Regions from separate parts of the [Enterobacter] lignolyticus SCF1 genome, predicted to be linked through region 1. Evidence: predicted binding sites of a transcription regulator. Region 1 holds the regulator's gene; each other region holds the start of a gene.
What was found. The regulator CRP, encoded in region 1, controls carbon source genes, mostly activating them, when cyclic AMP is high. The targets are predictions, from matches to a motif close to ATGTGANNNNNNTCACAT.
Positions count from the first base shown of each region.

Region 2: the regulator CRP is predicted to act here: its motif matches at 7,238-7,255, upstream of rbsD (D-ribose pyranase).
Region 3: the regulator CRP is predicted to act here: its motif matches at 7,651-7,668, upstream of ENTCL_RS07625 (mannitol dehydrogenase family protein).

Region 1 covers NC_014618.1:403,593-413,914, reverse strand. The annotation lists gene kefB (glutathione-regulated potassium-efflux system protein KefB) at 1-1,713, opposite strand, end outside; gene kefG (glutathione-regulated potassium-efflux system ancillary protein KefG) at 1,713-2,264, opposite strand; gene ENTCL_RS01875 (ABC transporter ATP-binding protein) at 2,389-4,293, shown strand; gene ENTCL_RS01870 (hydrolase) at 4,371-5,393, shown strand; gene ENTCL_RS01865 (YheU family protein) at 5,390-5,608, shown strand; gene ENTCL_RS01860 (phosphoribulokinase) at 5,648-6,517, shown strand; gene ENTCL_RS01855 (OsmC family protein) at 6,585-6,989, opposite strand; gene crp (cAMP-activated global transcriptional regulator CRP) at 7,296-7,928, shown strand; gene ENTCL_RS01845 (YccS/YhfK family putative transporter) at 7,982-10,063, shown strand; gene argD (bifunctional acetylornithine/succinyldiaminopimelate transaminase) at 10,050-10,322, opposite strand, start outside.
Region 2 covers NC_014618.1:4,761,026-4,771,347, forward strand. The annotation lists gene mdtD (multidrug transporter subunit MdtD) at 1-1,305, shown strand, start outside; gene rbsR (ribose operon transcriptional repressor RbsR) at 1,302-2,285, opposite strand; gene rbsK (ribokinase) at 2,298-3,227, opposite strand; gene rbsB (ribose ABC transporter substrate-binding protein RbsB) at 3,334-4,224, opposite strand; gene rbsC (ribose ABC transporter permease) at 4,252-5,217, opposite strand; gene rbsA (ribose ABC transporter ATP-binding protein RbsA) at 5,223-6,728, opposite strand; gene rbsD (D-ribose pyranase) at 6,736-7,155, opposite strand; gene kup (low affinity potassium transporter Kup) at 7,349-9,217, opposite strand; gene ravA (ATPase RavA) at 9,446-10,322, shown strand, end outside.
Region 3 covers NC_014618.1:1,622,065-1,632,386, reverse strand. The annotation lists gene fruA (PTS fructose transporter subunit IIBC) at 18-1,709, opposite strand; gene fruK (1-phosphofructokinase) at 1,726-2,664, opposite strand; gene fruB (fused PTS fructose transporter subunit IIA/HPr protein) at 2,664-3,794, opposite strand; gene setB (sugar efflux transporter SetB) at 4,165-5,346, shown strand; gene ENTCL_RS07640 (YkgJ family cysteine cluster protein) at 5,343-5,597, opposite strand; gene yeiP (elongation factor P-like protein YeiP) at 5,731-6,303, shown strand; gene uxuA (mannonate dehydratase) at 6,365-7,555, opposite strand; gene ENTCL_RS07625 (mannitol dehydrogenase family protein) at 7,760-9,226, shown strand; gene ENTCL_RS07620 (CobW family GTP-binding protein) at 9,352-10,322, shown strand, end outside.

The DNA of each region.
Region 1 (10,322 bases):
GCGGGAAATTTGCTGCGTATCGCTGTGCACCGGCATCAGCTCGCGCAGCATCCGCATATCCAGACGGCGAAAGTGCAGCTGGGCGCGATGCGCCTGATGCGGATGCATCCCCAGCGAGATTAGCGCCTTCCGGCCAAGCTCCAGCGCGCTGGAAAACGTCTCGCGGGAAAACAGTCTGACCCCCGCCTGCAGTAGCTCATGCGCCTCCACGCGGCCGCGGGCGCGCGCAAGGATATGCAGGTGGGGAAAATGCTGCTGGCAAAGCTCCACCAGCTTCATCGTATCTTCCGGCTCATTGCAGGTTATCACGATAGACTGCGCCTGCTCCGCGCCAGCGGAGCGCAGCAGCTCAAGCTGCGTGGCGTCGCCGTAATACACTTTATACCCGTATTTACGCATCAGGTTGACGGCGCCGATATCGCGCTCCAGTACGGTAATACGCATCTTATTGGCCATCAGCAGGCGACCTATCACTTGGCCGAAGCGCCCGAAACCGACAATGATGACCTGGGGTTTATCGTTTTCCACCCACTGCGCTTCACCTTCCTCTTCCGGGCCGTTCAGGCGACGGGCCAGCAGCGCGTCAATGGCTTTCATCAGCAGCGGCGTCGTCACCATCGATAGCGTCACGGTCACCAGCAGCAGCGCCATCTGGTCATGCTGGAACAGCCGCTGCGACGACGCGGTAGAAAATAGCACGAAGGCGAACTCGCCGCCCTGGCTCAGCACCCCGGCAAACTGCATACGCTCAGAGCTTCTCAGGCCGTAGACGCGCGCCAGCACGTACAGCACCAGCGTTTTCACCATCACCAGCGCCACAACGCCGCCGACCACCAGCAGCAGGTGGTGATACAGCACGCCGAGGTTCAGCGCCATACCGACCGAGATAAAAAACAGCCCCAGCAGCAGCCCTTTGAAGGGTTCAATGGCGATTTCCAGCTCGTGGCGGTATTCGCTTTCCGCCAGAAGAACGCCCGCGATAAAGGTGCCCAATGCCATCGACAGCCCCAGGGAATCCATAAACAGCGCCGAGCCCAGCACCAGCAGCAGGGTTGCGGCGGTAAACACCTCCCTGACGCCGGAGCCGGCAATAAAGCGGAAAACGGGGCGCAGCAGAAAGCGCCCGCCAATCAGCATACCTGCGAACGCCAGCACCTTCAGACCAAGAGTAAGCCAGTCCGGATGCTCATCGCCGCTCCCCGCCAGCAGCGGCACCAGCGCCAGCGCCGGGATCACCGCCAGGTCCTGGAACAGCAGCACGGAAAAGCCGAGCTGCCCGACCTCGCTGCGGTTCATCCCCCTTTCCCGCATCAGCTGTAGCGCCATCGCCGTTGAGGACATCGCCAGGCCGATCCCCCCGACGACCGCCGCCTGCCAGGAAAAATTCGTCAGCATCAGCAAACCGCCGAGAACCGCGGCGCTAATGGCGACCTGCAGCGCGCCAACGCCAAAAATCGAGCGTCTCAGTTGCCAGAGCTTCAAGGGGTTCAGCTCAAGGCCGATGATAAACATCAGGAACACCACCCCAAGCTCGGAGAAATGAAGGATCTCCTCCACATCGCTGATAAACCCAAGCCCCCAGGGGCCGATAGCGATCCCGGCGAGCAGGTACCCCAGCACAGCGCCAATACCGATGCGCGCCGCCAGCGGCACTGCGACAACGGCGGCGAACAAAAACAGCACGCCCGCCAGCAGAAGACCTGTTCCTTCCATCATCGGCCTCCCGGGGTAATGGGTGACGCCAGCCATTCGCCATACGCTTTGGCATGGCTTGCCAGCTCTTCCGGCGGCTGACGGCGCGCCCAGTAGATAATGATGGGCGTCATCCAGTGCATACGGCACATTGCGGCCGTCAGCTCGAACGGACGCAGAATATCGCTCATCGGATAGCGGTTGAGGCCATCGTAGCGGTACGCCGCCTCCGGCTCGCCGGTGGTGATGACGCTACGCCAGTACTTTCCCGCCAGCTGATTCCCCCCGGCTCCGCTGGCAAAACCGCGGCTTAATACCCGGTCGAGCCACTCTTTCAGCAGCGACGGGCAGCTATAGGTATAAAGCGGGTGCTGAAACACGATAACGTCATGCTCGCGCAGTAACGCCTGTTCATACGGAATATCGATAAAAAAATCGGGGTAGTGCGCGTACAGGTCGTGTACGGTCACATTTTCTAATTGCCGCGCCGGCTTGAGCAAAACCCGGTTTGCCACCGAGTCCTGTGATTCCGGATGGGCATACAGCAGCAAAACTTTCGCTGTCTTTGACATCACCCCCTCCCGGTTTTGTGTATTGTTGTCGTTTTGGGCTACCATGGCGCCCCGGTGCGGCAATGGAACCACACCTTACATTATCATAATGACAATTTAACATAGTCTGAACATACGGCGCCTTATGATTGTTTTCTCCTCGTTACAAATTCGTCGCGGCGTGCGCGTCCTGCTGGATAACGCCACTGCCACCATTAACCCGGGCCAAAAAGTCGGCCTGGTGGGCAAAAACGGCTGTGGGAAATCCACGCTCCTGTCGCTGCTGAAAAACGAGATAGCCGCGGATGCCGGTAGCTTTACGTTTCCCGGCAACTGGCAGCTGGCCTGGGTCAACCAGGAAACCCCGGCGCTGGCGCAACCGGCGCTGGAGTACGTCATTGACGGCGATCGCGAATATCGCCAGCTGGAAGCCGAACTGAATGCCGCCAACGCGCGCAACGACGGCCACGCCATTGCCACCGTTCACGGCAAGCTCGACGCCATCGACGCCTGGACTATCCGCTCGCGCGCCTCCAGCCTGCTGCACGGTCTGGGCTTTAGCAACGAACAGCTGGAGCGCCCGGTCAGCGACTTCTCCGGCGGCTGGCGTATGCGCCTCAACCTCGCGCAGGCGCTGATTTGCCGCTCCGACCTGCTGCTGCTCGACGAACCGACCAACCACCTCGATCTCGACGCCGTTATCTGGCTGGAGAAGTGGCTGAAGAGCTATCAGGGCACGCTGATCCTCATCTCCCACGACCGGGACTTCCTCGATCCGGTGGTGGGCAAAATTATTCATATCGAACAGCAGACCCTGTTCGAGTACACCGGCAACTACTCATCGTTTGAGATTCAGCGCGCGACTCGCCTTGCCCAGCAGCAGTCGATGTACGAAAGCCAGCAGCAAAAAGTGGCGCATTTGCAGAGCTTTATCGACCGCTTTAAGGCGAAAGCCTCAAAGGCCAAACAGGCCCAGAGCCGCATCAAAATGCTGGAGCGCATGGAGATGATCGCCCCGGCGCACGTCGATAACCCGTTTCATTTCAGCTTCCGCGCGCCGGAGAGCCTGCCCAACCCGCTGTTGAAGATGGAGAAAGTCAGCGCCGGCTACGGCGAACGCACCATTCTGGACTCCATTAAGCTCAACCTGGTGCCGGGTTCGCGCATCGGTCTGCTGGGGCGTAACGGCGCCGGTAAATCCACGCTTATCAAGCTGCTGGCCGGCGAGCTGCAGCCCATGCACGGCGAGATTGGCCTGGCGAAGGGCATCAAGCTCGGCTATTTCGCCCAGCATCAGCTCGAGTATCTGCGCGCCGATGAGTCTCCGCTGCAGCATCTGGCGCGCCTGGCGCCGCAGGAGCTGGAGCAGAAGCTGCGCGACTACCTCGGCGGCTTCGGCTTTCAGGGCGATAAGGTGACGGAGAACACCGAGCGTTTCTCCGGCGGTGAAAAAGCGCGTCTGGTCCTGGCGCTTATCGTCTGGCAGCGTCCGAACCTGCTGCTGCTCGACGAACCGACCAACCACCTCGATCTGGATATGCGCCAGGCGCTGACCGAAGCGCTGATCGATTTCGAAGGCGCGCTGGTCGTCGTTTCGCACGACCGTCACCTGCTGCGCTCCACCACCGACGATCTCTATCTGGTCCACGACGGCAAGGTTGAGCCGTTTGACGGCGACCTGGAGGATTACCAGCAGTGGCTGAGCGACCTGCAAAAGCAGGAAAGCCAGCCTGATGACGCGCCAAAGGATAACGCCAACAGCGCCCAGGCGCGTAAAGACCAGAAGCGCCGGGAAGCGGAGCTCCGTACCCAGACGCAGCCGCTGCGTAAAGAGATTGCCCGTCTGGAAAAAGAGATGGAAAAGCTGCACGCGCAGCTGGCGAAAGCGGAAGAGAAGCTGGGAGACAGCGGGCTGTATGATGTCGAGCGAAAAGCGGAACTGGCAGAGTGCTTACAGCAGCAGGCCAGCGCGAAATCCGGGCTTGAAGAGTGTGAAATGGCCTGGTTAGACGCGCAGGAGCAGCTTGAGCAAATGATGCAGGAAAGTTAATTCTGGCTCGAATTCATAAACACGAAATCTGTCTGGCGGTATAGTAAAACGTAGAATCTTGATAACATCGCACCGTTATGGCTCAAATTACCCCAGTAGATTTCGAACTACCGCCCGCAAACAGCGCTGATTTCATCCCGATGCGGGGTGTGCGTAACCGCCACCTGCAAACGATGATCCCGCGGCTGATCCGCCGTCGGTTAAAATTCACCCCGCACTGGCAGCGGCTTGATCTTCCCGACGGCGACTTTGTCGATCTCGCCTGGAGTGAAGACCCGCAGCAGGCGAGACACAAACCGCGGCTGGTGGTGTTCCACGGCCTTGAAGGCAGCTTATACAGCCCCTACGCCCACGGATTGATTCATGCCGCGAAACAGCGCGGCTGGCTCGGCGTGGTGATGCATTTCCGCGGCTGCAGCGGCGAACCTAACCGCAATCAGCGAATTTACCACTCCGGCGAAACAGAAGACGGCACCTGGTTTTTACACTGGCTGCGCCGTGAATTCGGTACGGTGCCGACCGCGGCCGTCGGCTACTCGCTGGGGGGCAATATGCTCGCCTGCCTGCTGGCCAAAGAGGGCGCCAGCGCGCCATTGGATGCCGCGGTTATCGTCTCCGCGCCGTTTATGCTCGAGGCCTGCAGCTACCACATGGATAAAGGCTTCTCGCGGGTCTACCAGCGCTATCTGCTGAATCTGCTCAAAGCGAACGCCTCGCGCAAGCTCAAAGCGTATCCCGGCACGCTGCCCGTCGATCTTAAACAGCTCAAGAGCGTGCGCCGCATCCGCGACTTCGACGATCTGATCACCGCGAAAATCCACGGCTTTGCCGATGCGATAGACTACTATCGCCAGTGCAGCGCAATGCCGGTGCTGAGCCAGATAACCCATCCGACGCTGATTATCCACGCGAAGGACGATCCGTTTATGGATCATCACTCCATTCCCGCTCAGGAAGAATTGCCAGCGAATATTCAGTATCAGCTGACGGAGCATGGCGGTCACGTAGGCTTTGTCGGCGGCACCCCGCGGCGCCCGCAGATGTGGCTGGAACAACGCATTCCGGACTGGCTGACGCGCTGGTTAGGAGCCGCGCCATGATCATTCCCTGGCAGGAACTCGATCCGCAGACGCTGGATAATCTGATTGAAAGCTTTGTCTTGCGTGAAGGCACCGATTATGGTGAACATGAACGAACGCTTGAAGACAAGGTCGCCGACGTCAAACAACAGCTACAACGCGGGGAAGCCGTACTGGTGTGGTCAGAACTGCACGAGACGGTCAATATTATGCCCCGCACCCAGTTTCGCGGCTGACTATACTAAAACAATTGCTTATTCAGGGAGTTGTTCGACATGTCAGCCAAACATCCGGTGATCGCCGTAACCGGCTCCAGCGGCGCAGGAACCACCACAACCAGCCTCGCCTTTCGTAAAATCTTTGCCCAACTGAACCTCCGCGCGGCGGAAGTGGAAGGCGACAGCTTTCACCGCTACACCCGTCCGGAGATGGACATGGCCATCCGTAAGGCGCGCGATTTAGGCCGTCATATCAGCTACTTCGGTCCGGATGCTAATGATTTTGGCCTGCTGGAGCAGACCTTTACCACCTACGGGCAAACGGGGAGCGGCCAGTCGCGCAAATACCTGCACACCTACGATGAAGCGGTACCCTGGGACCAGGTGCCGGGAACCTTTACCCCCTGGCAACCGCTGCCGGAGCCTACCGACGTGCTGTTCTACGAAGGGCTGCACGGCGGCGTCGTGACGCCGCAGCACGATGTGGCGCGCCATGTGGACCTGCTGGTCGGCGTGGTGCCCATCGTCAACCTGGAGTGGATCCAAAAGCTCATTCGCGATACCAGCGAGCGCGGCCACTCCCGCGAAGCGGTGATGGATTCGGTAGTGCGCTCAATGGAAGACTACATCAACTTTATCACGCCGCAGTTTTCGCGCACCCATATCAACTTCCAGCGCGTGCCGACGGTCGATACCTCGAACCCGTTCGCCGCCAAAGGCATCCCCTCGCTGGATGAGAGCTTCGTGGTGATTCATTTCCGCAATCTGGAAGACATTGACTTCCCATGGCTGCTGGCCATGCTGCAGGGCTCATTCATTTCACATATGAATACGCTGGTGGTGCCGGGCGGCAAGATGGGGCTGGCAATGGAGCTTATCATGACGCCGCTGGTGCAGCGGCTGATGGAAGGGAAGCGGATCGCCTGATCATAGTCCCTCTCCCGGTCAGGAGAGGGTCAGGATGAGGGCATCAACGCGCACGATGCCCCCTCCATTACGCCTCAATCACTTCGTATGAATGCGTGATATTCACCGCTTTCTCCAGCATTAACGCCACCGAGCAGTATTTTTCCGCCGAAAGATCCACCGCGCGCGATACGGCCGCATCCTTAAGCGCTTTGCCTGTCACGATGAAGTGCAGGTTGATGTGGGTAAACAGGCGCGGCGCCTCTTCGCGGCGCTCGGAAGTCAGCTTCACTTCGCAGTCGGTCACGTCGTTGCGCCCTTTTTGCAGAATCGACACCACGTCAATAGCGCTACAGCCGCCTGCCGCCATCAGCACGACTTCCATCGGGCTTGGCGCTTTATCACCGGAGTTGCCATCCATCAGGATCTGGTGGCCGGAAGCTGACTCACCCAGAAAGGTTAAACCTTCGACCCACTTCACTCGCGCTTGCATATTCGTTAACTCCTGGTTGCATTTTTTCTGACAGATTACGCGTACATAACATTTCTCGCAACGGAAGGCGACCTGCGTCATGCTGAAGCGAGACACCAGGAGACATGCGGCGAAAGCTATGCTAAAACAGTCGGGATGCTACAGTAATACATTGAAGTACTGCATGTATGCAGAGGACATCTCAATTACAGGCTGCATCAAAATCCGACAGCCGACTTCCCAGGTACAGGGAAGGATACGATTGCAAAGCCAGTGGCAATCTCATTGCTGCCGCTGGAGAAAGCTTATAACAGAGGATAACCGCGCATGGTGCTTGGCAAACCGCAAACAGACCCGACTCTTGAATGGTTCTTGTCTCATTGCCACATTCATAAGTACCCATCGAAGAGCACGCTGATTCACCAGGGTGAAAAAGCAGAAACGCTGTATTACATCGTGAAAGGCTCCGTTGCAGTACTCATCAAGGATGAAGAAGGGAAAGAGATGATCCTCTCTTACCTGAACCAGGGCGATTTCATCGGTGAATTAGGCCTGTTTGAAGAAGGTCAAGAGCGTAGTGCCTGGGTACGTGCTAAAACTGCATGTGAAGTGGCTGAAATTTCATACAAAAAATTCCGTCAGCTGATCCAGGTTAACCCGGATATTCTGATGCGCCTCTCTTCTCAGATGGCTCGTCGCCTGCAGGTGACCTCTGAAAAAGTCGGCAACCTCGCCTTCCTGGACGTTACGGGTCGTATCGCGCAAACCCTGCTGAACCTGGCGAAACAGCCGGACGCCATGACGCACCCGGACGGTATGCAGATCAAAATCACCCGTCAGGAAATTGGTCAAATCGTGGGCTGTTCTCGCGAAACGGTAGGCCGTATCCTGAAAATGCTCGAAGATCAGAACCTGATCTCCGCCCACGGTAAAACCATCGTGGTTTACGGTACCCGCTAAGTCCACCACACGGCGTATTGCCCCCGCAACACGCCGTTTTTGTCTTTATACTCATGTGGCGCCGACTGATTTATCACCCCGAAGTTAACTACGCATTGCGGCAGACGCTGGTGCTCTGCCTGCCGGTTGCCGTCGGCCTGTTCCTGGGCTACCTGAACTACGGTCTGCTGTTTTCCCTGGTCCCCGCCTGCTGCAACGTCGCCGGCCTCGACACGCCCCATAAGCGCTTTTTCAAGCGCCTGATTATCGGCGGCTCGCTGTTTGCCGGCTGCAGCCTGGCGGTACAGCTGCTGCTGGCGCAGGACGTTCCTTTGCCGCTGATCCTCACCGGGCTTGCCATGACGCTCGGCGTCACCGCCGAGCTCAGCAGCCTGCACGCGCGCCTGCTCCCGGCCTCGCTCATCGCCGCCATCTTTACGCTCAGCCTTGCGGGCAATATGCCGGTGTGGGAGCCGCTGTTGATCTACGCCTGCGGCACCCTCTGGTACGGCGTATTTAACTGGTTCTGGTTCACCCTGTGGCGCGAGCAGCCGCTAAGAGAATCCCTCAGCCTGCTCTACCGCCAGCTTGCCGACTACTGCGAAGCCAAATACAGCCTGCTGACCCAGCATACCGACCCGTCGACCGCGCTGCCGCCGCTGCTGAACCGCCAGCAAAAGGCGGTTGACCTGATCACCCAGTGCTACCAGCAGCTGCACATGCTCGCGGCCAATAAGAACAGCGAATATAAGCGCCTGCTGCGCGCTTTTCAGATGGCGATGGATCTGCAGGAGCATATCTCCGTCAGCCTGCACCTGCCGGAAGAGGTGCAGAAGCTGGTCGAACGCAGCCACGCCGAAGCGGTGATCCGCTGGAACGCGCAGACGGTCGCCGCGCGCCTGCGGGTAATGGCTGACGATATCCTCTACCACCGCTTCCCGCAGCGCTTTTCAATGGACAAACAAATAGGCGCGCTGGAAAAAATCGCCCGCCAGCATCCGGATAACCCGGTCGGGCAGTTCTGCGCCTGGCACTTCAGCCGGATCGCGCGCGTTTTGCGCCTCCAGCGGCCGCTGTACCCGCGCAATCTTATGGCGGATAAAGAGCGTCGCCTGCCGCTGATCCCTGCGCTCAGAAGCTATCTGTCGCTTAAATCACCGGCCTTTCGCAACGCCGCGCGCATCAGCGTGATGCTGAGCGTCGCCAGCCTGATGGGGGTGGCGCTGCATCTGCCGAAGCCGTACTGGATAATGATGACGGTGCTGTTTGTGACGCAAAACGGCTATAGCGCGACCCGGGTCAGAATCTTTCACCGGGCGGCGGGAACGCTGGTCGGACTGGTTATCGCCGCCGGGGCTCTGCATTTCCACGTGCCGGAAGGCTACACTCTGGCGGCGATGCTGCTCATTACGCTCATCAGCTACCTGACGATTCGGAAAAACTACGGTTGGGCGATGGTCGGTTTTACCGTCACGGCGGTGTACACGCTGCAGCTGCTGACCCTCAACGGCGAGCAGTTTATCGTCGCCCGCTTTATCGATACGGTAATAGGCTGTCTGATAGCGCTTGGCGGGATGGTCTGGCTCTGGCCGCAGTGGCAGAGCGGCCTGCTGCGCAAAAACGCCCACGACGCGCTGGAGGCCGACCAGGACGCGATGCGTCTGATCCTGAGCGATGACCCGCAGGCGCCGACGCTCGCCTACCAGCGTATGCGGGTCAATCAGGCTCACAACGCGCTGTTTAACTCGCTCAACCAGGCCATGCAGGAGCCCGGCTTCAATTCGCACTATCTGGCGGATATGAAGCTGTGGGTGACCCACAGCCAGTTTATCGTCGAACATATCAACGCCATGACCACGCTGGCGCGCGAGCATAATATGCTGACGCCGGATCTGGCCGAGCGCTACCTGCAGTCGTGCGAAATCGCTCTGCAGCGCTGCCAGCAGCGCCTTGAGTATGACGAGCCCGGCGGCAGTAACGATGCCAACATCATGGAGTCGCCTGAAATGCTGTCCCATGGTCCGTTAAGCACCATGGAGCAGCACCTGCAGCGCGTGCTTGGCCACCTCAGCACCATGCACACCATTTCGTCGGTGGCCTGGCGCCAGCGCCCGCGTCATGGGATCTGGCTGCGCACCCGGCTTAGCGAGCGCTAACCACCGCGCCGACCGCACGGGCAAAGCGCGCCATCCCTTCATCGATGTCCGCGCTTTCCACCACCAGCGACGGCGCAAAGCGCATTACGTCCGGCCCGGCGTTAAGCACCATCACTCCCGCCTGCGCGCCCGCGTGTAAAAACTCGCGCGCGCGCCCTTTGTACTGCGGTTTTAGCTCGGCGCCGATCAGCAGCCCCATCCCGCGGATCTCGCTGAAGACATCAAACTGCGCGTCTATCTGCTGCAAATGACCGACGAA
Region 2 (10,322 bases), 460 kb from region 1:
ACCGCGCTACCAGCCATTGCGCAGAGCCTGAACCGTTCGCCGCTGGCCATGCAGTCCGCCATTATCAGCTATACCCTGACGGTCGCAATGCTGATCCCGGTGAGCGGCTGGCTGGCGGATCGCTTCGGCACCCGCCGCGTCTTTATGGTTGCCGTGAGCCTGTTTACGCTCGGCTCCCTTGCCTGCGCCCTGTCTAATTCTCTGCTGGAGCTGGTCGTCTTTCGCGTGATTCAGGGCATTGGCGGCGCCATGATGATGCCGGTTGCCCGCCTGGCCTTATTACGCGCCTATCCGCGAAGCGAGCTGCTGCCGGTACTCAATTTTGTAACGATGCCAGGACTCGTCGGTCCGATACTGGGCCCGGTACTCGGCGGCATCCTGGTCACCTGGGCAACCTGGCACTGGATTTTCCTCATCAACATTCCGATTGGCGTGGCCGGGCTGATTTACGCGCGTAAATATATGCCGAATTTCACTACCCCTCGTCGCCGTTTTGATACGACCGGTTTTCTGCTGTTTGGCTTAAGCCTGGTGCTGTTTTCCAGCGGCGTTGAGCTGTTCGGGGAAAAAATCGTATCAACCTGGCTTGCGCTGGCTATCGTCGCCATCAGCCTGACGCTGCTGGCAGCCTACATTTTCCACGCGCGCCGCCATCCCACCCCGCTTATCGCGCTGCCGCTGTTCAGAACACGCACCTTTTCCGTCGGTATTGCCGGTAACCTGGCCACCCGTCTGGGAACCGGCTGCGTTCCCTTCCTGATGCCGCTGATGCTGCAGGTCGGTTTTGGGTATCCGGCGATTATTGCCGGCTGCATGATGGCGCCGACCGCCGTCGGTTCGATTATCGCCAAATCGACGGTGACGCAGGTTCTTAACTGGTTCGGTTACCGGAAAACGCTGGTTGGGATCACCCTGTTTATCGGGCTGATGATTGCGCAGTTCTCGCTGCAGACGCCGTCGATGCCGGTCTGGATGCTAATCCTGCCGCTGTTTGTGCTGGGGATGGCGATGTCGACGCAGTTTACCTCGATGAACACCATTACCCTTGCCGACCTGACGGACGAAAACGCCAGCAGCGGCAACAGCGTGCTGGCGGTAACGCAGCAGCTGTCCATCAGCCTTGGCGTGGCAATCAGCGCGGCGGTGCTGCGCTTCTACGAAGGCATCGACGGTACGAACACCGTTGAGCAGTTCCACTACACCTTTATTACGATGGGGGCGATCACCATTGTGTCGGCTGTGATGTTTATGCTGCTGAAGCCAAAGGATGGCCGCAACATGATTAAGGAGCGGCACAAACGCTAAGCGGAACCTCTCACCACCAGCTCGGGCGTTAGCTGTACACGCTGCTGCTTCTGCCCGGGCTGCGCCATCCGATGGATAAGCACATCGATGGCCAGCTCTCCCAGCTCATCCTTCGGCTGATGGATGGTCGTCAGCGGCGGCGTCATATAGCGGGCGAGCTCAATATCATCATAGCCAATAACCGCCATATCCTGCGGGATCCGCAAACCGGCCTGATACAGCGCCTGGTAGGCGCCCACGGCCATGGCGTCGTTACCGACAAAAACCGCATGAGGCGGCTCGGGAAGCGCAAGCAGCGTCTGCATCGCGGTAAACCCGCCGCCGAATTCAAAATCGCTGGTGATAATGTAGCCCTGCGCGATCGGCAGGGCGCAGCGCTGCATCGCCGCCTGATAGCCTTCCAGCCGCAGACGGGCCGGGGTTTTATCCAGCGGACCGGCGATGCAGGCAATGCGGGTATATCCCTGGTCGATTAAATACTGGGTCGCCATATCACCGCCCAGCAGGGAATTGTCCTGAATCAGATCGCTGTCGCCGTCAAACGGCGCCCAGTCCATCATCACCGTCGGAATCGACGGATAGCGCTGCATAATTTCCTGCGACGGCTGATGGGTTTCGGTGCACAGCAGCAGTAAACCATCGACGCGTTTTTGCATCAGCGTCTCAAGGTTACGGTTCATTCGCTGCTCATCGCCTTCGGTGTTGCATAGCACCAGGCTGTAGCCGCGTTCAAAGCAGCTGCGCTCAACGCCGCGCACCAGTTCGGAATAAAACGGGTTGGTACTGGCGGTGATCAGCATGCCGATTGTGCGGGTCTGGTTGAGCTTGAGGCTGCGCGCCAGCGCGGACGGCGCATAGTTGAGGCTTTTGATCGCCGCCTGCACTTTGTCAGTGATAGCCTCGCTGACAAAACGGTCTTTATTAATGACGTGAGAAACGGTTGAAGTGGAAACGCCCGCTTCGCGGGCTACATCCTTCATGGTAGCCAAGCATTACCTCTGCTGACGTAAGAATTCATCAATCTCTTCGCGCCATGGAACGGAGGGCTGCGCCCCTTTGCGGGTCACGGCGATTGCCGCCGCCGCATGGGCAAAACGCAGCGCCTCTGGCAACGGTTTATCTTCCAGTAATGCGGTCATCAGCGCGCCGTTGAAGGTATCACCGGCGGCGATAGTATCAACCGCTTTTACGCGAAAACCTGCAACGCGCTGGCCTTTGCCCTGCTGGCTGGCCCACACGCCGCGGCTGCCGAGCGTAATAATCACGCTGTCGATACCCTTGGCATGCAGCGCCTGCGCCGCTTTCGCCGCGTCGTCATCGTTCGTCACCCGAATGCCCGTCAGCTTTTCTGCTTCGGTTTCGTTTGGCGTGATGATATCCACCAGCGCCAGCAGTTCATCCGGCAACGCACGGGCCGGGGCCGGGTTAAGCACCACGGTCGTCTTGTTCTGGTGGGCGATTTTCGCCGCCGCCATGACGCTTTCCAGCGGAGATTCCAGCTGCATTAACAGCGCATCGGCGCTGGCGATGCGCGCCTGCTCGTCGGCCACTTGCGCGGGTAAGAGCGCCGCGTTTGCGCCGGCATGAATGCCGATAACATTCTCCCCTTCCGCGTTGACGAAAATCAGCGCAACGCCGGTCGATTCGTCTTTCACCGCCCGCACTGGCGCAACGTCAATGTTGTCGCAGGCGAGCTGCTTGCGGATACGCTCGCCGATGTCGTCATCACCGGTACAGGCGATAAACGCAATCTTCGCGCCGCTGCGCCCGGCCGCGACGGCCTGGTTTGCGCCTTTACCGCCGAACGCGACCTGATAATGGTGCCCGGTGACGGTTTCGCCGGGTGTCGGGAAAGCATCAAGGTTGAGAATGTGATCGGCATTGATACTGCCAAGGACGACGAGATTGCCTGTGTTTTTCATGTTAAGTCAGTCCGTAAAGTGCGCCACCGAAGTGAGCTCCGGTGGCGCATGCCCTGCTTTTCTTTTTTACGTTGTCCCTCAGACCTTATCAGATCTGAATCGCGAGTTACTGCTTGATGACCAGCTTCAGGTCAACCGGATACTTGGCCTGAACCTTCTCGCCTTTCAGTACCTTATCCGCAGTTTCAACGCCTTTCGCGCCAATCTGCTCCGGCAACTGGGCAACGGTCGCCGCCAGTTTGCCATCATTTACCGCTTTTTCACCATCCGGCGTGCCGTCAAATCCGACAACCATCACATCGGATTTACCTGCCGTCTGCAGCGCGCGCAGCGCACCCAGCGCCATTTCATCGTTTTGGGCGAATACGGCCTGCACGTCCGGATGCGCGGTCAGCAGGTTCTGCATGACGTTCAGACCTTTAGTACGGTCGAAGTCTGCCGGCTGGCTGGCCAGTACGTTAAATTTGTGCGCCGCAACGGCCTGCTGGAAGCCTTCGCCACGCTCGCGTGCCGCAGACGTTCCGGCGATGCCCTGCAGTTCGATAACTTTGGCGCCTTCACCGGCTTTTTTAGCGATGTAGTCGCCCGCAATTTTACCGCCCAGCACGTTGTCAGACGCAATGTGGCTTACCACTTCGCCTTTAGCGGCGACGCGGTCAAGCGTAATCACCGGGATCTTCGCCTGGTTCGCCATCTTAACGGCGTTACCTACCGCGTCGGAATCGGTCGGGTTGATCAGCAGAATTTTGGTACCGCGAACGGTTAAGTCCTGAACGTTTGCCAGCTCTTTCGCCGGGTTGTTCTGGGAATCCAGCACCACCAGGTTATAGCCCAGTTTGTCCGCTTCTTTCTGCGCGCCGTCCTTCAGGGAAACGAAAAACGGGTTATTCAGGGTAGAGATGACCAGCGCAATGGTGTCTTTCGCCATCGCATTTGCGCTTACGGTTGCGCTCAACGCAACAGCAGAGACCAGGGTAGCCAGTTTTTTCATGTTCATATCAGAGATGTCCTGTAGTGTCGTCAGTTACTGCTTTTTGTTGTCTACCAGCACCGCCAGCAAAATCACCACCGCTTTGACGATCATCTGGTAATAGGAGGAAACACCTAACAAATTCAAACCATTATTCAGGAAACCAAGAATCAGTGCGCCGATCAACGTCCCAACAATGCGACCTTTACCCCCCGCAAGGCTGGTGCCGCCAAGCACCACCGCCGCGATAGCGTCCAGCTCATAGCCGGTACCCGCCGTTGGCTGCGCCGAGGAGAGGCGCGCCACCTCAATGATGCCCGCCAGCGACGCCAGCAAACCGCACAGCGAATAAACGATAATTTTCACTTTGTTGACGCTAATACCGGACAGGCGCGTCGCCGCTTCGTTACCGCCCAGCGCATAAATATAGCGGCCGAGACGAGTATGGTGCAGCATGTACCATGCCGCCAGGAAGACAATCGCCATGATCCACACCGGCGTCGGGATACCCAGCGGGCGGCCGATACCAAACCAGCCAAACAGATCGGCATTATCGGTAAAGCCGGTATTCACCGGGCTGCCGTTGGTGTACACCATGGTGACGCCGCGCAGCAGCAGCATCATCACCAGGGTGGCGATAAACGCCTGAACGCGCCCCTTCGCGACAATCACGCCGGTCACGGCGCCAATGGCCGCTCCTAATGCGAGGGCGGCAGCAACAGCGACCAGCGCATTCACCTCAACGCCGACAATGGATGCAGCTACCGCGCCGGTCAGCGCCAGCAGAGAACCGACGGACAGATCGATCCCCGAGGTCAAAATGACCAGCGTCATTCCCACCGCCATAATGGCGTTAACGGAGGTTTGCTGCAGGATATTGAACAGGTTGTTGACGGTAAAAAAGTTCGGACTCATGGTCGAAACAATCGCAATCAGCACCAGCAGGGCAATCAGCGATTTTTGCTCCATCAGCCATGCTTTAGTGAAATAACGGCGACCAGTAGCAGCCTGGGTAGTCATCTTTTTTACTCCTGATTCACACGATTAAGCTTGCCCACAGCGGCAGCCATCAATACTTCCTGAGTGGCCTGCTCGCGTGTGAATTCACCGCTGAGATGCCCTTCGTGCATCACGATGATGCGATCGCTCATGCCCAGCACTTCCGGCATCTCAGACGAGACGAGAATTATGCTCAGGCCGTCAGCTTTAAACTGGTTAATCAGCTGATAAATCTCTTTTTTCGCCCCAACGTCGACGCCGCGGGTCGGCTCATCAAGGATCAGCACTTTTGGCCGGGTCATCAGACCGCGGGCAATCGCCACTTTCTGCTGATTGCCTCCGGAAAGCAGGCCAATCGCCTGTTCCATTGAGGGCGTTTTAACGTTAAACAGACGGATAAAATCGCTCACCGCCTGCTGTTCATCTTTGTGCTTCAGGCTTCCGCCGCTGCGGCTGAAGTAGCGCAGCGCGGTCAGGGACATGTTCTCTTTTACCGACATGCCCAGCACCAGGCCGTCGCGCTTGCGGTCTTCAGAGATATAGACGATGCCATTGGCGAGACCATCCTGCGGAGAACGGGTCACCACCTCATGGCCATCCAGCGTAACGTAGCCGCTGGCGCGCGGCAGCGCGCCGTACAGCACCTTCATCAGCTCCGTGCGCCCCGCGCCCATCAGGCCAGATACGCCGAGAATCTCGCCTTCTCGCAGGGTAAAGCTGACGTTTTCTACCCCCGGGCCGCACAGGTTATCCACCTTCAGGCGAACATCGCCCACCGCTTTATCGAGATGCGGATACTGATCTTCAAGCTTACGACCCACCATCATTTCAATCAGCGAATCTTCGGTAAGCGATGCCACTTCACGCTCGGCGATAAACTGTCCGTCGCGGAAGACCGTCACATCGTCGCAAATCTCGAAGATCTCTTTCATACGGTGGGAAATATAGACGATGCCGCGCCCCTGCGATTTCAGCTCGCGGATAACGCGGAACAGCGATTCGGTTTCGGTATCGGTGAGCGCGTCGGTCGGCTCGTCCATAATGATGACCTTCGACTCGAAGCTCAGCACCTTGGCGATTTCCACCATCTGCTGGTCGCCGATCGACAGTTCCCCCACCAGCCTGTCGCTTTTAAAGCGCAGGTTCAGCTTCGCCAGCAGCCTGTCGGCTTCGGCGTACATGGTTTTCCAGTCGATTTTGCCGAAGCGGTTAACGAATTCGCGGCCGAGGAAGATATTCTCCGCAATCGTGAGCTGCGGGATCAGGTTCAGCTCCTGGTGAATAATGCCGATCCCGGCTTCCTGCGACGACTTCGGGCCGGTGAAGGTGGTGTCTTTTCCCAGCCACAGCAGCGAACCGGCATCGCGGGTATAGATGCCGGTCAGCACTTTCATCATGGTGGATTTACCGGCGCCGTTCTCGCCCACCAGCGCCATTACGCGCCCCGGATAGACATTCAGCGACGCGCCGGAAAGGGCTTTTACGCCCGGGAATGATTTGTCGATGCCTTTAAGCTGCAGTAATGCGTCCATGATGGCCTCAGAACGTGACGCCAGCACAGAGAATGATATTCGCATACGGGGAACACTCCCCGCTGCGAATTACCGCCTGACTGTCTGCGGTTTGTTTTTTGAACTGCTCATGGGTGGTGTAACGAATTTCTATGGTATTTCCCTGGTGTTGTTGCAGTTGCTCAATATGGCTGAGCAACGTTTCGTGAAGCTGCGGATTATGTTGTTTGATTTCCGCTGCGAGAATGGCCGCCTCAACCTGCATTTCCGCGGTTACCACGTCCAGCACCTGCATAAATGAAGGCACCCCCTGGGTTAGCGCCATATCAATACGCTGCGTGCTGTGAGGAACGGGTAAACCTGCATCACACACCACCAGCGTATCGGTATGCCCAAGACGGGATATGACCGAGGAAATTTCAGAATTAAGTACCGCACCTTTCTTCATCTTTCTGCTCCACTAGCGAAACGTTTCGCTGAAATAAGTGTAGCCGTAAGAGTGCTCAGAAAACCATCATGACGTAACAGAATTGTGATCAACGTCGAAACGTTTCGCTAAGTGAAATGCGGGGAAGGTAAATGTAAAACGGTAACCAGGAGGTTACCGTTTTTTTGTTTGCGCTCTCACTCCGCAGAGGAGATTAAATCTCGACCTGCGTTCCCAGCTCAATCACGCGGTTAGGCGGGATCTCAAACTGGTCAGGCGCGCGCAGGGCGTTACGCTGCAGAATCAGATACAGCTTGCCGCGCAGGCGCAGATACCACGGTCTGTCGCCGATGATTAACGACTCGTGGGACATAAAGAACGATGTCTCCATCATCCGACAGCTCAGCCCCTCCAGCCCACAGCGGTGGAAGACCTCTTCCACGTTTGGCGTCTCACGCCATCCGTAGCTTGCCACCACGCGCCAGAACGACGGCGACAGCTGCTCAATCTGCACGCGGCGGACGTTATGCACATAAGGGGCATCTTCCGTACGCAGGGTCAGCAGGATCACGCGCTCATGCAGCACCTTGTTGTGCTTCAGGTTATGCAGCATGGCGAATGGAATCACGTTCAGGGCGCGGGACATATACACAGCGGTTCCCGGCACGCGCACCGGCGGCGATTTCTCCAGCGAGGCGATCATCGCCTCCAGTGAGTTACCGTGCTCATGCATACGACGCAGCAGGCGGAAGCGCTCGCTTTTCCAGGTGGTCATGATAATGAACATCACCAGACCCAGGCTCAGCGGCAGCCAGCCGCCGGAGAACAGCTTATCGAGGTTCGCCGAGAACAGCGGTACATCGACGAACAGGAAAGCGACAAGGATGCATCCCACAAGATACTTGTTCCAGTGCCAGTTTCTGAACGCCACCGTTGTAGAAAGAATGGAGGTCAGCACCATCGTCCCCGTCACCGCAATACCGTATGCCGCCGCCAGGTTGCTGGAGTGCTCAAAGCTCACGATAACGATGACGACCGCCACGTACAGCATCCAGTTAACGAACGGAATGTAGATCTGCCCGGACTCCATTTCCGACGTATGAATGATGCGCATTGGCGACAGATAGCCCAGACGAACCGCCTGACGGGTCAGGGAGAATACGCCGGAGATAACCGCCTGCGACGCGATAACCGTCGCCAGGGTGGCGATGATAAGCATCGGGATCAGCGCCCATTCCGGCGCCAGTAAGAAGAACGGGTTCTTAATCGCTTCCGGATTTTTCAGCAGCAGCGCGCCCTGGCCAAAATAGTTAAGCGCCAGCGACGGTAGCACCACCGTAAACCAGGCGACGCGAATCGGCAGCTTGCCGAAATGGCCCATATCCGCATACAGCGCTTCCACACCGGTAATGGACAGCACTACCGCGCCTAACGCGATAAAGGAAACCGTTTTGTACTCGAGGAAAAAGTGGACTGCCCAGTAAGGGTTCAGCGCCTGCAGTACTTCCGGGTTAGCGATGATGCCCCGCGCGCCCAGCACCGCCAGCAGCAGGAACCAGATAAGCATGATTGGGGCAAACAATTTCCCCACAATGCCGGTACCGTGCTTCTGGATGGCGAACAGCAGCGTGAGGACGAAGATAGATATCGGCACTATCCAGCTGTCGAGCTGCGGCGCGATAATTTCGAGCCCCTCTATCGCCGACATGACCGAAATGGCCGGGGTGATAACCACCTCGCCATAGAAGAAGCTGCCGCCGATAAGCCCGAGGATCACCAGCACCGAGGTCATCTTCGCCGACGTGTTGCGACCCGCCAGCGACATCAGCGTCAGGATCCCGCCTTCCCCGGCGTTATCCGCGCGCATCACGAAGGTAATGTACTTGATGGAAACGGTAAAAATCAGCAGCCAGAAAATCAGTGACAGAAACCCAAACACCGCATCACGTTCAACACCAAAACCGAACTGGCCGGACAAACATTCACGAAGCGTATACAGTGGGCTGGTCCCGATATCGCCGTAAACCACGCCAATTGCCGCGAGGGTTATCGCCGGCAACGATTGCTTATTATCAGTGCTCATAGACTAGTCTTTCGTTTATAAAACATTATAAAACAAATGTGTGCTTAGTCCCTTGGCCCACAAAAAGCGCACAGTATGCACGATTAAATGCGAAATCGTACCCCTAACTCAATGCAAATTAACCTGGCTCAAAGAAAATTCCGGCACTCCCCGCTCTATTACCCGTCCTGTACTAGCGGCTATAATCGCTTGATAGCTGGATAAAAAGCGGAGGGATACCACTCTATTATGGCGCAATCACATTTATTAGCAGAAAGAATTTCCCGGCTCAGCGGCGCGCTGGAAAAGGGCGTTTTCGAGCGTAGCCACACCATCCGGCTCTGTCTGCTGGCGGCGCTCAGCGGCGAGAGCGTTTTTCTCCTCGGGCCGCCCGGCATCGCGAAAAGCCTTATCGCCCGCCGCTTAAAATTCGCCTTCCGGCACGCCCGCGCCTTTGAATATCTGATGACCCGCTTTTCCACCCCTGAAGAAGTTTTCGGTCCTCTCTCCATTCAGGCGTTAAAAGATGAAGGGCGCTATGAGCGTCTGACCCAGGGGTATTTGCCAGAGGCCGAAATCGTTTTTCTTGACGAAATCTGGAAAGCGGGCCCGGCTATCCTTAACACCCTGCTTACCGCCATCAACGAACGCCACTTCCGCAACGGCGCCAGCGAAGCGAAAATCCCGATGCGCCTGCTGGTGGCGGCCTCCAATGAATTACCGGAAGCCGACAGCAGCCTTGAAGCGCTGTATGACCGTATGCTCATTCGCCTGTGGCTGGACAAGGTCCAGGAGAAGGGGAATTTTCGGTCGATGCTGATAAGCCAGCAGGATGAGACCAGCAACCCGGTGCCGGAAAGCCTCCAGGTGACCGACGAAGAGTTTTACCAGTGGCAGACGCAAATCGGCGCCGTGAAGCTCACCGACAGCGTCTTTGAGCTTATCTATCAGCTGCGTCAGCAGCTGGATACGCTTCCCAACGCCCCCTATGTGTCAGACCGTCGCTGGAAAAAAGCGATCCGCCTGCTGCAGGCCAGCGCCTTCTTTAGCGGACGCGACGCCATTGCGCCCGTGGATTTGATCCTGCTGAAAGACTGCCTGTGGCACGATGCGCAGAGCATGAATC
Region 3 (10,322 bases), 1.2 Mb from region 1:
TGATACGGAGGATGAACTCAGGCCGCTTTCGCTACAGCCTCTTCTTCCGGACGCTTCAGCACCGCATAGGAGAGACCGGCAACCAGCGTACCGGCAATAATAGCCAGCAGGTAACCGAGCACCGGAGTAATCGCGCCCGGGATCAGCAGAACAAACAGGCCGCCGTGCGGCGCCATCAGCTTCGCGCCAATCGCCATGGAGATGGCGCCCGTTACCGCGCCGCCGACGATACAGCAGGGCAGAACGCGCATAGGGTCACGCGCCGCAAACGGAATCGCCCCTTCGGTGATAAAGCACAGGCCCAGCACCAGCGCGGCTTTACCGCCTTCCTGCTGCGCTTTGTCGAACTTACGACGCGCGACGATAGTCGCCAGCCCCAACGCCAGCGGCGGCACCATACCGGCGCCCATGATGGCCGCCATCGGTGCGTACGTTTGCGTACTCAGCAGGCCGACGCCAAACGCATAGGCGGCTTTATTCACCGGCCCCCCCATATCGGTACACATCATACCGCCGAGGATAGCGCCCAGCAGGACGGCGTTTGCCGTACCCATAGTCTGCAGCCAGTGGGTCAGGCCTTCGAGGATCCCGGCGACCGGTTTACCGATAAGGTAAATCATCGCCAGTCCCACGATAAGACTTGAAAACAGCGGAATGATCAGGATGGGCTTCAGCGCCTCCATGCTAGGCGGCAGCTTCACTTTGGTGCTGATCATTTTTGCGACGTAGCCCGCAAGGAAGCCCGCGATAATCCCGCCGATAAATCCGGAACCGGTGCTCACCGCCAGCATACCGCCGATAAGACCTGGCGTCAGACCCGGACGATCGGCAATGGAGAAGGCGATATAGCCCGCCAGCGCCGGCACCATCAGCGCGAATGCGGAACCGCCGCCGATCTGCATCAGCGCCGCCGCCAGCGTCCCCGGCTCTTTAAACGCCTGGATGCCAAAGGCAAAGGAAAGCGCGATACACAGACCGCCCGCCACCACCATCGGCAGCATATAGGAGACGCCGGTCAGCAGATGGCGATAGGCGCCGCCCGCCTCTTTTTTGCCCTCTTTCGCCGCCTGCGCGTTACCGGACGGCTGATACGGCGCGGCTTCCACCAGCGCTTTCTCAAACTCCTGCGCCGTTTTCTTCAGCGCCAGGCCGGTGGAAGTGCGGTACATCGGTTTACCGGCGAACTTGGCCAGATCGACCTCAATGTCCGCCGCGACGATCACCAGATCGGCCTGAGCGACCTCTTCCGGCGTAATCGCATTCCCCGCGCCCACGGAGCCGCGGGTTTCAACTTTCACCCACCAGCCGCGTTTTTTCGCTTCGGTTTCAATCGCTTCTGCCGCCATGAAGGTATGCGCAACGCCCGTCGGGCAGGCGGTGACGGCCACAATACGTTTTGGACCGTTTCCGCCGGCTGGCCGCGCGGCGACCGCAACCGGCGCGCTGTACACCGCGGCATGGGATTTCGCTTCGCTCAGGAACAGCTCCGGGTGCGCGACGGCGCGATTAATATCGCCGAGATACACCTGTTTGCCGTTCAGCGCGCTGTCCGCAGGCAGCGCCGTGCCCAGCACGATAGCCAGTTCGGCATCGTTTGGGTTATCGGTCATTTCAAGGCGCGCTTTATGCGCAGCCGCACCCAGCAGGGTCTTCGCCATATAGGCGCGTGCCTGGCCGAGCCCGGCATCGATAATCAGCAGCGTTTTCATTATGCCTCTCCTGCTGTCAGTTGAAGGGTTGTAAGTCAACACGCGCCATCATCGCGGCCAACTGGGTACGATCGGTAATACCAACGTTACTCTGGCTCACGGCCAGTGCCGCCACCGCGGTCGCCAGACGTAACGTATGTTCACTGGATTCGCGCATCAGCAGGCCGTAGATCAGGCCGCCAACCATTGAATCCCCTGCGCCTACGGTGCTCACGACCTCAACCGACGGCGGTTTGGCGATCCATTCGCCGGACGCGTTCACCCACAGCGCGCCTTCTGCGCCCAGCGAGATGACCACGTGCGCGATGCCCTGCTCACGCAGCGCATGGGCGGCATCAATCACATCCTTCATTTCCGGCAGCTTACGGCCTGCCCAGATCTCCAGCTCGCGACGGTTCGGCTTCACCAGCCACGGCGCAGCTTTCAGACCGGCCACCAGCGCTTCGCGGCTGCTGTCGAAAATGATGCACGGGCACTGGCTGCGCAGGCGGGTCATCCAGTCGGTAAAGGCTTCCGGGCTGACGCCTGCCGGCAGACTGCCGCTGACGCAGACCATATCGAACTGCCCAAGCCAGGTCAGAGAGTCATTAACAAAGCGCTCCCAGTCCGCGGCGGTGACGTCAAAACCGGAGAAGTTAAAGTCGGTGACTTCACCGTCTTTCTCCGTCAGCTTGACGTTGATGCGCGTACGGCCCTGCACCACCTGAAAACGGTTGGCGATGCCCAACTCGCTGAACAGCTGCTGAAATCCGTCCTGGTTATCTTTACCGAGGAAACCGCCCACGGTAACGTCAATCCCTAAATCCTTCAGCACCTTCGCCACGTTGATGCCTTTACCCGCCGCGTGCAGACCGGTGGTACGCACCAGGTTCACTTCGCCGCGCTCAATTTCCGGGGTGAACCCAACAAGATCATAGGCCGGATTAAGCGTAATAGTAGCTACACGTCTGCTCATTACGCGCCCTCCCCAAGACCAGAGGCGATGGCTTCGCCAATCGCGTTCAGCGCGCGTTCAGCATCGTCGCCCTGCGCGGTAAAGCGCAGGCGGTGCCCTTTCTTGACGCCCAGCGCCACAACCTTCATCAGGCTGCGCCCGTTGGCCGGTTTGCCGCTGCCGTCAAGGTTGGTGACGGTGACGTCGCTGTTGAACTGTTTAATCGTGTTGACCAGCATGGTGCCCGGACGGGCGTGCAGACCGTGCTCATTGCGCACGACAAACTCCGCGCTCAGCACATCGTCCGTCGGAACATCATCGCCGCTCAGCAGCGCCAGCAGCGTTGCCGCATCCGCCTTCAGCAGGCGTTCAGCTTTATTGTCCAGCAGCAGCGCGCTCAGGCGGTTCAGCACCGTCACCGGCTGGCTGTCGGCCATCGCCACCGTCACCAGCAGCGATGCCGGTTGACCGTCAACGTCAAATGCGCCTGCGGCGCGGCTGACGGCAATGGCGCTACGCAGGTTGCCCTGCGCGCTGTCGTTCAGCCAGATGCCCTGCCCCAGATTCAGCGGCCGCTCGGTGATGGCGCTGGCGACAAACGCGGCATCGACCGCGCCCGCCTCTTTCAGACGTCCGGCGTTCAGCGCCTGCAGCGTCACCAGATCGCTGGCGACAACGTCAAGGGTCAGCGTGTCGTTATCCAGCTTCAGCGCCTCGCTCTGCTTTTCGCCCATCAGCAGCGCGCGCAGTTCTTCCGCGGTGACGGCGGTTTTCAGCTGTTCAGCAACGGCATCATCGCTCAGCACGTGCGTCAGCTGACGCAGCAGGCCAAGGTGCTCATCGGAGCTTGCGGCGATGCCGATCGCGACATACGCGGTCTGCCCTTCGCCCCAGGCGACACCCTGCGGAAACTGGTAAACCTGCACGCCGGTTTTCAGCACCTGATCGCGGGTCTCGGTGGTGCCATGAGGGATTGCAATACCGTTGCCAAGAAAGGTGGAGGTTTGCTGCTCGCGAGCCAGCATACCGGCCAGATAGCCTTCGGCGACGTTGCCGGCGCTCACCAGCGCTGACGCCACCTGGCGAATCGCCTCTTCTTTATTCCCGGCCTGCTGACCGGGGTGAATGTCCTGCACAGATAACTGGAACATGGTTCTCCTCTCTCGCTGAATTGAATCGTTTCAGCCAACATGAGAAAAAAAGCGCCACCTTCATGTATGGACAATATGCCGATGACGCTGAAACGTTTCAAGAAGTCTGTGACTTATTCGTACGATGTGCAAGAAAAGTTGATTTTTTGATTACAGAAGTTAGATGTACTGCACATTTTGTTATCAGCCCCATGCGCATTGCTGACGCTTAAGGCAAATTCAGCCGCCTCGTTCAGCAGCTTCAGCTAAACGGTAATTTATTATGAAATGCTATTTTGATTTTTTTGTGCGGATATTGATATGAACAACTGTTTATTTGCAGACGGCCAGCGTACACTCCAGCCTCTTTCTGAGTGACTGATTCATCGACATGCCTAACACAACCGCTGCCGCCTCCCCGCGTGGGTTTGATCTAACGTCAACGGCGTTTTTAATCGTGGCTTTTCTGACCGGCATCGCCGGGGCGCTACAGACGCCGACGTTAAGCCTGTTCCTGACCAATGAAGTGCATGTCCGCCCGGCGATGGTCGGCTTTTTCTTCACCGGCAGCGCCATCATCGGCATTCTGGTCAGCCAGTTTCTGGCCGGACGTTCCGACCGCCAGGGCGACCGCAAGCACCTTATCGTCTTCTGCTGCCTGCTCGGCGTATTCGCCTGCATCCTGTTTGCCTGGAACCGCAGCTATTTTGTTCTGCTGTTCGTCGGCGTCTTTCTGAGCAGCTTCGGCTCTACCGCCAACCCGCAGATGTTTGCGCTGGCCCGCGAACATGCGGATAAAACCGGCCGCGAAGCGGTGATGTTCAGCTCAATTCTGCGTGCGCAGGTTTCCCTTGCGTGGGTGATTGGCCCGCCGCTGGCCTACGCGCTGGCGATGGGGTTCGGTTTTACGGTGATGTACCTGAGCGCGGCGGTCGCGTTTGTGGTGTGCGGCGCGATGGTATGGATGTTCCTGCCCAGTATGCGCAAAACGCCCGCGGCGACGGCCAGACATCTTGAAGCGCCGCGCACCAACCGTCGCGATGCCCTGCTGCTGTTTATCATCTGCACGCTGATGTGGGGCACCAACAGTCTGTACATCATCAATATGCCGCTGTTTATCATTAACGAGCTGCACCTGCCGGAGAAGCTGGCGGGGATGATGATGGGCACCGCGGCCGGTCTGGAAATTCCGACCATGCTCATCGCCGGGTATTATGCAAAACGCTTTGGTAAGCGCTTTCTGATGCGTATCGCCGTGGTGGCGGGGCTGTTTTTCTATATCGGCATGCTGACGGTGCATACCCCGGCCCTGCTGCTGGCTATGCAGGCGCTCAACGCCATCTATATAGGGATCCTCGCCGGGATCGGCATGCTCTATTTTCAGGATCTGATGCCGGGCCAGGCCGGGGCCGCGACAACGTTATATACTAATACCACCCGCGTCGGCTGGATAATCGCCGGGTCGCTGGCGGGCGTCGTGGCCGAAATCTGGAGCTATCATGCGGTGTTCTGGATTGCGCTGGCGATGTGCGTTTTCACCAGCGTCGGTTTACTGCGGATCAAGGACGTTTAGGGCGTCGTCAGCCGTTCGAGGTGAATAAGGAACGCCATCGCCTGCTGACGCGACGCGCCGCACATGTCCGCTGACGGCTGAAGCCCGGCGCAGACCTTTGGCCGCAGCGGCGAGCCGAATATCCGGCAGCGCTGCTGCGCATCAAGCTGAATGCAGGGCGTGTTTGCCGGTTTGCCGTTGGGCATTCCCGGAATCGGGCTGGAGATTGAAGGCGCGGTACAGCAGGCGCCACAGTCCGGGCGACAATCCATGATGGGTCTCTCGTCAGTCAGGCAGAGCACCTTATCACCTTTTCGCAAAACCCGCGAATTCCGCTTGCCTGAAAGGGCCGGCGCGAGTACTTTGACGCGATATTTTTGACTTCTGTTAAACAGGATTACTGCAATGCCAAGAGCGAACGAAATTAAAAAAGGTATGGTACTGAATTACAACGGCAAGCTGCTGATTGTTAAAGATATTGATATTCAGTCCCCGAGCGCCCGCGGCGCAGCAACGCTGTACAAAATGCGTTTTTCCGATGTCCGTACCGGGCTGAAAGTGGAAGAGCGTTTTAAAGGCGACGATATCCTTGATACCGTGACCCTGACCCGCCGTTTCGTCGATTTCTCCTACGTTGACGGCAACGAATACGTGTTCATGGATAAAGAAGACTATACGCCGTATACCTTCACCAAAGACCAGATTGAAGAAGAGCTGCAGTTCATCCCGGAAGGCGGGATGCCGGACATGCAGGTGCTGACCTGGGACGGCCAGCTGCTGGCGCTCGAACTGCCGCAGACCGTTGATCTCGAAATCGTCGAAACCGCGCCGGGCATTAAGGGCGCTTCCGCAAGCTCCCGCACCAAACCGGCGACCCTGACCACCGGCCTGGTGATCCAGGTTCCGGAATACCTGACCACTGGCGAGAAGATTCGCATCCATATTGAAGAGAAGCGCTATATGGGACGTGCGGACTGATAAAAAGCCAAAAGGACGGCGCATGCCGTCCTTTTTTATTCCCGCCGGATAGCCGCCGTGGTTACAGCAGATCCGGGAATTTGGTCATCTTCAGCGCCAGCTCCACGCCTCGCACTTCCGCAAGCCCTTTCAGACGGCCAATCGCCGAATAGCCCGGGTTGGTTTTTTTCTTCAGATCGTCAAGCATCTGGTGCCCGTGATCCGGACGCATCGGGATCGGACGCAGGTCGCCTGTGTTCTTCCGGCGCTGCTCTTCGGTCAGGATGGCATTCACCACCGCCACCATGTTGACATCGCCCGTCAGATGCGCCGCCTCATGGAAGGTTTTTGGGTTGTCTTCACGGCAGGTCGCGCGCAGGTGGGTGAAGTGAATACGATCGCCAAAGGTCTCAATCATCTTCACCAGGTCGTTATCCGCACGTACGCCGTAAGAGCCGGTGCACATGGTGAACCCGTTGTTGATGCTGTCGACGGTCTCCTTCAGCCACTGCATATCCTCAATGGTTGAGACAATGCGCGGCAGGCCGAGGATCGGGCGCGGCGGATCGTCGGGATGCACCGCCAAGCGTACGCCCACTTCTTCAGCGACCGGCACAATCGCCCGCAGGAACACCGCCATGTTTTCGCGCAGCTGATCTTTGCTGATGTTGTCATACTCCGCAAGACGCTGGCGGAACTGATCCAGCGTGTAGCCCTCTTCTGCGCCCGGCAGACCGGCAATAATGTTGCGGGTCAGTTTTTCAATTTCGGCGGCGCTTGCGGCGTTGAAGTACTCCAGCGCCTGACGCTGCTCCTGCTCCGTATAATCCGCCTGCGCCCCTTCGCGCTTGAGAATATGCAGCTCGAACGCGGCAAAGGCGATTTGATCGAAACGCAGCGCTTTTGAGCCGTCCGGCAGCTGATACTCCAGATCGGTGCGCGTCCAGTCGAGGATCGGCATGAAGTTGTAGCACACGGTGTCAATGCCGCACTCGGCCAGATTGCGAATGCTCTGCTGATAGTTGGCAATCCAGATCTGATAGTCGCCGGAACGGGTCTTGATCTCTTCGTGCACCGGAATGCTCTCAACCACCGACCAGGTCAGCCCCTTTTCCGCCAGCAGCGCCTGGCGTTTTTTAATCTCGTCAACCGGCCAGACCTGGCCGTTAGGGATATGGTGCAGTGCAGTGACAACACCGGTCGCGCCAGCCTGACGCACATCATCAAGAGACACCGGATCGTTCGGTCCGTACCAACGCCAGGTTTGTTCCATCGCCACACCTCTTAAGTTGTTATACCAATAATAGCGAACTTTATGACGACTACCATACATGCTTCTGCGTAATGGTCAAACAGCCCCGCCACATTGATTGATCCAGCTCACATTACCCGGATAAATACGGCACACCAATTTAATTTGTTGTCATATAACTTTACACTGACATTGTTAATTAATGGTTATATAGGTGTTTATATAATGAAGACTATCGCCACCGCCGCCCTGCCGGATACCGTTCAGTTGCCGCAGTATGACCGCCAACGGCTGCGCTCGCGCATTGTGCACTTCGGCTTCGGCGCCTTCCACCGCGCCCACCAGGCGCTGTTGACGGACCGGGTACTCAACGCCGCGGGCGGCGACTGGGGATTGTGCGAAATCAGCCTGTTCAGCGGCGATGTACTGATGAGCCAGCTGCGCCAGCAGGACCACCTGTATACCGTGCTGGAAAAAGGCGCCGACGGTAACCGGGCGATTGTGGTCGGCGCCGTGCACGAGTGCCTGAACGCAAAGCTCGACTCGCTGGCCGCCATTATTGAAAAATTCTGCGAGCCGCAGGTCGCCATCGTCTCGCTGACCATCACCGAAAAAGGCTACTGCATCGACCCGGCCACCGGCCAGCTGGACGCCACGCAGCCGCGCATCCTTCACGATCTCGAAAACCCGACGATGCCAGGCTCCGCACCGGGAATTCTGGTGGAAGCGCTGGCCCGCCGCCGTGAACGCGGTCTGCCGCCGTTCACCGTCCTGTCCTGCGATAACATTCCCGATAACGGCCATGTGGTTAAAAACGCCGTTCTCGGCATGGCGGCAAAGCGCTCGCCGGAGCTGGCGCAGTGGATAGCCGCGCACGCCAGCTTTCCCGGCACCATGGTCGACCGCATTGTGCCTGCGGCAACGCCGGAATCGCTCGCTGAAATCGCGCAGGTCCTTGGCGTGGAGGACCCCTGCGCGGTGAGCTGCGAGCCGTTTATTCAGTGGGTGGTTGAGGACAACTTCGTCGCCGGACGCCCGGCGTGGGAAACCGCCGGCGTACAGATGGTGAAAGACGTCCTGCCCTGGGAGCAGATGAAGCTGCGAATGCTCAACGGCAGCCATTCATTTCTGGCGTATCTGGGCTACCTGGCGGGCTATGAGCACATCAGCGACTGTATGCAGGATGATGACTTCCGCCGCGCCGCCCAGCGTCTGATGATGCAGGAACAGGCGCCGACGCTTGATATCAAAGACGTCAACCTCAGCGACTATGCCGACAGCCTCATCGCCCGCTTCTCCAACCCGGCGCTTAAGCACCGGACCTGGCAAATTGCCATGGACGGCAGCCAGAAGCTGCCGCAGCGCATGCTGGAGAGTATCCGGATTCACCTGCGGCGCGGCAGCGACTGGCCGCTGCTGGCGCTGGGCGTCGCGGGCTGGATGCGCTACGTCAGCGGGGTGGACGAACGCGGCGACGCCATTGACGTGCGCGATCCGCTGGTCGAAAAAATCCGCCAGCGGGTGGCGGCCAGCCAGCCCGAGGACCGCGTGGCCGCCCTGCTGTCGTTGACGGAAATTTTCGGCGCTGACCTTGCGCAGAACGCCGACTTCACCGCCGCCGTGCAGCGCGCCTGGGCTATGCTGACCCGCAACGGCGCCCGCCGGGCGGTGAGCGGCGCCCTGAATTCTTAACAATTCCTGCCGTTTAGCGGACAGATTCCCTCTCTGTCCGCATTAAAAACTTCTCTTTTCTCCCTTTTTTCGTCAGGATAGGTCACACCTGTTACATTATTACAATTACCTCATCGGGAGTTTCCGTGACGCTCACTAACCTGATTACCGGCTTTCTTGGCAGCGGCAAAACCACCTCCATTTTGCATTTACTGGCGACAAAACCGGCTAATGAAAAGTGGGCGGTGCTGGTGAATGAGTTCGGTGAGGTCGGCATCGACGGCGCCCTGCTGGCCGATAGCGGCGCGCTGCTCAAAGAGATCCCCGGCGGCTGTATGTGCTGCGTCAACGGCCTGCCGATGCAGGTGGGTCTGAACACGCTGCTACGTCAGGGCAAGCCCGATCGCCTGCTGATCGAGCCTACCGGGCTTGGGCATCCGAAACAAATTCTCGATATCCTGACCGCGCCGGTCTACGAACCGTGGATCGACCTGCGCGCCACGCTGTGCGTTCTCGACCCGCGCCAGCTGCTGGATGAAAAAATCGTCAGCAATGACAATTTCCGCGATCAGCTTGCCGCCGCCGACGTCATCGTCGCCAACAAGCAGGATAAAGCGACGGCGGAAAGCCAGCAGGCGTTCGCGCAGTGGTGGCAAACCTACGGCGGCGAACGCCTGCGCGTGGAGGCGACCCAGGGCAATATTGACGGCGGGTTGCTGAATCTTCCGCGCCGCAACCTCGCGCCGCTGCCGGAAAGCGCCGCCCACGCCCACGGCCATCCGTCGAACAGGGGACTGGCGGCGTTAAGCCTGCCGGGCCACCAGCGCTGGCGACGCAGCGTTAACCGTGGTCAGGGCTACGTTGCCTGCGGCTGGATTTTCGACGCCGATACCCAGTTTGACACCATCGGCCTGCTTGAATGGGCGCGGCTGGCGCCGGTTTCACGGGTAAAAGGCGTTATGCGTATTGCGGAAGGCCTGGTGCGAATTAACCGCCAGGGAATGGATCTGCATATCGAAACGCAAAATGTCGCGCCGCCTGACAGCCGAATTGAACTGATTAACGACGGCGATACCGACTGGAATATGCTGCAAGCCGCGCTGTTGAAACTGCGGGT